2 regions of the Leeia speluncae genome follow, and region 1 is predicted to be linked to the other one. Evidence: predicted binding sites of a transcription regulator. Region 1 holds the regulator's gene; the other holds the start of a gene.
The links. The regulator HrcA, encoded in region 1, represses chaperone genes, less so after heat shock. The targets are predictions, from matches to a motif close to ATTAGCACTCGNNNNNNNCGAGTGCTAAT.
Positions count from the first base shown of each region.

Region 2: the regulator HrcA is predicted to act here: its motif matches at 1,704-1,732, upstream of rpoH (RNA polymerase sigma factor RpoH).

Region 1 is NZ_JAJBZT010000007.1:117,241-120,449, reverse strand. Features, by position in the region: gene hemH (ferrochelatase) at 1-805, opposite strand, end outside; gene hrcA (heat-inducible transcriptional repressor HrcA) at 882-1,901, opposite strand; gene LIN78_RS13275 (NAD kinase) at 2,058-2,933, shown strand; gene recN (DNA repair protein RecN) at 2,966-3,209, shown strand, end outside.
Region 2 is NZ_JAJBZT010000003.1:176,353-179,561, forward strand. Features, by position in the region: gene ftsY (signal recognition particle-docking protein FtsY) at 1-565, opposite strand, end outside; gene rsmD (16S rRNA (guanine(966)-N(2))-methyltransferase RsmD) at 766-1,320, shown strand; gene LIN78_RS06770 (YfhL family 4Fe-4S dicluster ferredoxin) at 1,389-1,640, shown strand; gene rpoH (RNA polymerase sigma factor RpoH) at 1,804-2,661, shown strand; gene LIN78_RS06780 (SCO family protein) at 2,737-3,209, opposite strand, start outside.

The DNA.
Region 1 (3,209 bases):
GCAATACTTCAAACGTATAAGGTTTTACCCATTCGGCTTTCCCAAATCGAGACTGGAAAGCAATCGTGTATGCCCCCTTGGCCAAACCAAGTGCTTCGGCTAATAAGCGACCCGTTTTGTGACACTCGCAAAAGTAAGGATCGCCCTTGGTTAATGTCGCTTTAGGCACGCCGTGGAAACTCATGAGCAAATGGTCGCCACGACCATTTAATGCCCAATGTTTTTTCACCTGCTTCGCCAATGCTTCTATATAAGTAGGATGATCATGAAAATGTTTAACGGAGCGCACAACAGGCGGGTTACGCATCATCTGAATCGTACGGCCAACCGCATCCATGACAGAACCCGCACTACTTGCCGCATATTGCGGATAGAGTGGCAGCACCACAATGTGCTCGCAGCCTTCTCTCTTCAGTTGCTGCATTTTGTCAGCAACTGAAGGTTTACCATAGCGCATCGCAAAGTCCACTACATAACCCGGACCTTGGCGTTCACCAATCAGCCCTTTTAATAGTTTCATTTGTTTAGTGGTATGGACCATTAACGGCGAACCATCATTGGTCCAAATACTGGCGTACTTTAATGCAGATTGTTTTGGTCTAAACGGCAAAATAAACGCATTTAAAATCAACCACCAAACAGGTTTTGGAATTTCCACAACCCGTGTATCAGACAAGAACTCTCGCAAGTACGGCCTTACCGCTTTGGCAGTAGGCGCTTCTGGCGTTCCTAGATTAACTAATAAAACGCCAATTTTTTTCTCGGAACCATGCTCAAAAGGTGGTTCGGTTACATACTTAGACATAGGCACTCAGGTAAGAGGTTCGGTTTGCACCGAGAAACATGATGGTTGAATCGTTTGAATGATAGACAATCATTCATTACTGAGACAAAGCATTTGATAATAGTTTCGCAGTGACATCTACAATCGGGATCACGCGGTCATACGCCATACGCGTTGGGCCAATCACCCCCAAAGTGCCGACAATATCACCGTCTACCCGGTAACTACTGGTCACCACAGAACACTCTTCAAGCGGAATCATCCCAGACTCACTACCAATAAAGAGTTGCACCCCTTCGGCACGTTGGCTGTTATCTAATAACTGCATCAATGCCGTCTTTTGTTCAAACACAAGGAACAACTGTTTCAATCGATCAACGTTACGAGATAAATCCACGCTAGAAATGAGATTATGCTCACCGCTTAACACCAGATTTTCCTGCTGCTCACTAATCACCGACTCGCCCACTTCTAAGGCTGCGTTCATTAATGCCGTCACATCACTTTGCAGTTGCTTTAGTTCAGCATGCAAACGCTCTCGCATTACCAAAAACGAACAACCCACATAATGCTTATTTAAGAAGTTAGCTGCTTCGAGTAATTCTTCTGCAGAATAGTCTCGCTCCATTTGCAAGAAACGGTTTTGAACAGTGCCATCCGTCGCCACCAAAATGAGTAACACTTTAGATGGCCCCATTTGCAAAAATTCAATGTGGCGTATCGCTAAGTTAGTTCGCTTAGGTGTCACGACCACCCCGGCAAACTGCGTTAATTCAGATAACAGATGAGAAGCAGTAGATGCTAAACGCTGTGGCGTATCGTGGTTAAACTGAGACTCCACCTGCTGGCGCAACTCTTCATTAATATCCGGTCTTTTGGTTAAGAGCGTATCCACAAAATAGCGATACCCGCGCGGCGTAGGGATACGCCCAGCAGAAGTATGTGGGCTAGCCACAAACCCTAAATTCTCTAATTCAGACATCACATTTCGGATAGAAGCAGGGCTTAAATCCATGCCTGAAGCTTGTGAAAGTGTACGGGAACCCACGGGTTGACCGTCCTCAATATAACGCTCAACCAGCACTCGTAAGAGTTGTTGCGCTCTGGGGTTGATCATGATGGTGTACGTACCTTTTTGGGAAAACAAATATTAATTTGACTGGCTTCTGACAATTTACCAAAAAACGGCAGGAAAATCACTCGTATCCATAATCAGCTAGCCTTGCGGGAACGCTCTGGAACATTTGATTCGCTTATGCTTATAATGCTGCCCATGGACAAAATCTTTCCTCGTATCGCCATTGTCGGGCGTCGCCGTACGCCTGAAGTTCAAGTATCGGTTATGCAACTGGCTGAGTTTCTCTCAGATCAGGGGCTAGAGATCTATTTGGACGCTGAAGCCGTGACCAATAATCAGGCGGGCAACTACCCACGCATCCCTCGTGAAGAGATGGGAAGCAAGGTAGACCTAGCGATTGTCATTGGTGGCGATGGCACCCTATTAGGAATTGCGAGACTACTAGCAGGTCACAATGTCCCGCTTATTGGGGTCAACCATGGCCGCCTAGGCTTTATGACCGATGTCCCTCTGCACCGCATGATGAATATCTTCCGCGATATGCTAGAAGGCCAATATGTTTCGGAAGAACGCATCTTACTGGAAACATCGGTTCAAAGAGACGGCCAAACCATCGCAACAGGTACCGCCTTTAACGATGTCGTATTTAGCCGTGGCGCACTCGGCGCAATGATCGAGTTCGAAATCTTTATTGATGGTCAGTTTGTCTATAGCCAACGCTCAGATGGGCTTATTGTGACCACACCAACTGGTTCTACCGCCTATGCGCTAGCCGCTGGTGGACCGATTCTGCATCCATCCGTTCCTGCGATTGCACTGGTACCAATCTGCCCGCAATCCATGACAAACCGCCCGATTGCAGTGAGTGATAAATGCCAGGTTGAAGTCGTCATGCTAAAAGGCTTTGAAAGCCGCGTGCATTTTGATGGTCAATCCCACATCGATTTAAAAGAAACTGACCGCATCTTTATTAAGCGCTCAGAACGTAAACTCACCCTGCTTCATCCAACCAATTACAATTACTACGATATCCTTAGAGAAAAACTACATTGGGGCGAGCAACTGCTCTAATCCATTCACGCTCACAATCATCTAAATAGACTATGCTGCTAACGCTGAATATTCGTGATTTTGTCATTGTTGATCGTTTAGAACTGCAATTCTCTAAAGGATTTACCGTCCTCACCGGTGAAACAGGCGCGGGGAAATCGCTATTAATCGATGCCCTATCCTTGCTATTAGGTGGTAGGTTCGATAGTGGCATGGTTCGCCTAGGCCAAGAGCGAGCCGATCTTACTGCAGAATTTGATATCCAGCAGATGCCGCACGTCGCTACATGGCTCACTG
Region 2 (3,209 bases), on a different contig from region 1:
CGGCCGCACGGAAAGTATCCCCCGCGGCTAGCAAGACAGATTTACCCTGGCTTTGGAAGTAATGCGTCAATTTACCGATACTAGTGGTTTTACCCGCCCCATTAACGCCAACCATCATAATGACAAAAGGATGGTGAGTAGACACGTTTAAAGGTTGCTCAAGTGGCTGAATCAGCTCGCACAAGGCATCTTTTAGTTCACCTTTTAATGCGGCAGGGTCTTTTAAATCACGTAAGGTCACTTTGTCCCTTACATTTTTTAAAAGACTTGTCGTCGCCTCTACACCCATGTCAGAAGTAAGCAAGACAGTTTCTAGCTCTTCATACAGGTCTTCATCAATCTGACCGCCACCAAATAAACTAGCGATTTGCTTGGTAAACTGCTGACGTGTTTTCGTTAGCCCTTGCTTTAACCGGGCAGCCCAGCCAAGCTTAGGCGCGGCATCTTCTTGCTTGGCAACCGGCGCACTTGCTTCAACAGGTGTTGTATTTTCAACGACATCACTAGACTCGCTAGCAGGCGAATCTACTGGTTTTGATTTATCTTTTTTAAAAAAACTGAACATCCGGTGTTCCTACAACATCCAACAACCCCATATATTGGGGTATAATGGCAAGTTAATTGATTAATTTCATAGGGTTGGCAGTTCATCATTACCTTCATTCAGATTGGTAATGATTGAATAAGTTGCTATTGTACGGAGCGATTGGCAGTTTCGCCATAACTCTTGGCAAAATCCGATGACATTCGTGGTATTCATCTAGCATGTTGCGTAATCAAATCCGGATTATCGGCGGACAATGGCGCCGTCATCAACTAACCTTTCCGGATGGAGATGGCTTACGTCCCACCAGTGATCGCGTTAAAGAAACCTTATTTAACTGGCTAGGTCAAGATCTACATGGCAAGCACTGCCTAGATATGTTTTGTGGCAGTGGTGCACTCAGCTTTGAAGCTGCCTCACGTTTTGCAGCAAGAGTGCTAGGCTTTGAGCTCAATCAACGCGCCTACCGCCAACTACTGGATAATGCAAAAAAGCTAGGCGCCAGCCAAATTGAATTTCGTCAGGGAGATGTATTTAGACAGCTACCTGCGCTAAGAGAAAAGTTTGATGTGATTTTTGCCGACCCGCCATTTGCTGCAAACTTAGCAGCAGACGTGTTGGAAATTGCCAAACAAGTACTCAAGCCTAACGGTTATTTATATTTAGAAAGCGGCAAACTGCCTGAACTTTCTGATGAATGGGAAATTTTCCGCCAAGGCAAGGCGGGACAAGTGCACTATACCTTGTTAAAACTTGCCACCGCATCTGAGGCCTGATCCGGAAAGGCCAAAAAAGAATTTCTTTTTCCGGTTAATTTTTTGTTTTGATTCGAAGGAAGAACACCATGTCTTTGATGATTACTGATGAATGCATCAACTGTGACGTTTGTGAACCAGAATGTCCAAATGATGCGATCTCTCAAGGCGAAGAGATTTATCAGATCGATCCTGAAAAATGTACCGAATGTGTTGGCCACTATGATGAACCACAGTGCCAGCAAGTTTGTCCGGTTGACTGTATTCCGCATGACCCTAGCAAGCAAGAATCGCAAGAAGAATTGCATGCGAAATACGTGCGCATGCACGGCAGTAAGTAATAATTCCTCACTCATTGCCCTCTCTGCTATCGAAATTTTCCATCTGTGGGAACAAAAAATCCGTTTAGCACTCTTACCACAAGAGTGCTAAACTACTTTGCAGATAGAGATTATTCTGCTACAAATTGTTTAGCAGAAACCAAAAAAATCAAGGGAGGTTCTGATGACCGTTAATGCGACTCTACCTGTTGCGCTACATGCCAACAATCTGGAGAGCTATATTCACAGCGTGAATCAGATGCCAATGTTGACCCAGGAAGAAGAAGTCTCTCTGGCCGATAAGCTCCAAAAACACAATGACGTGGAGGCGGCTAGACAGTTAGTGCTTTCTCACCTGCGTGTTGTGGTATCGATTGCTCGCAGCTACTCTGGTTACGGCCTACAACAGGCTGACCTGATCCAAGAAGGTAATATTGGACTAATGAAAGCGGTAAAACGCTTCGACCCAAACCGTGGGGTGCGTCTATTTTCCTTTGCTGTTCATTGGATCAAGGCTGAAATCCACGAATTTATCTTAAAGAACTGGCGCCTTGTTCGTGTTGCGACAACAAAATCGCAACGCAAGCTATTCTTTAATCTTCGCAGCATGAAAACTGGCTTTTCTGCTTTAACCCCAAAAGAAGCAAATGATATTGCTGAACAACTTGGGGTGAAGCCAGAAGAAGTATTAGAAATGGAAATGCGCCTGAATGGGCAAGACATTTCTATCGAGCCACTAGAAACCGATCATGAAGATGCGGTTGCTCCGATTGCGTATTTGGCTGACGATGAAAACGAGCCAACCAAGCAATTAGAAAATAGAGCCGTAGCACTCTTGCAAGGCGAAGGCCTCATGAGCGCACTAGACAAGCTAGACCCACGTAGCCGACACATCGTTGAATCTCGTTGGTTAAGTGATGACAGTGGCGCCACCTTGCACGAACTAGCGGCAGAATATGGCGTATCAGCAGAGCGTATTCGCCAGATTGAAGTGAAAGCACTACAAAAAATGAAGCAGGAATTGGTGCTGCTAGCTAGCTAAATGCACTGCGTAGACTGTTTCACAAGAAAAAACCACCAACTTTGGTGGTTTTTTCACATTTATACGTCTGACCAACTATTCTTGCAGCAACAGATTCAAATCATGTACCCAGTTATCCACACCAAAACCTAGCGGTACATACAATCTCACCTTGCCCGACTTATCTAGCACATAACACCCTGCGGAATGATCCACTGAGTAATAGCTACTACCCGGTTCTTGGTGTTTACTGGCAATAAATTTATAAGCCGATTTAAACGCCTCATAATCGGCACCTTGCCCGCGTAGCGCCATAAAGCTTGGGTTAAACAACCTCACATAATCTTTTAAGATAGACGCAGAATCCCGCTCTGGATCTGCCGTAACAAACAATACTTGCACGCCAGAAAAGCTCGCCCCCATTTTTTTTGCCACTAGACTTAACTCACCCAAGGTAGTGGGGCAAACATCTGGGCAATGCGTATATCCAAAGAAGATAACCGTCACTTTGCCGTTAAAATCTTTCAGCTGCTTTATTTGCCCGTTAGTATCCGACAAACGAAAATCAC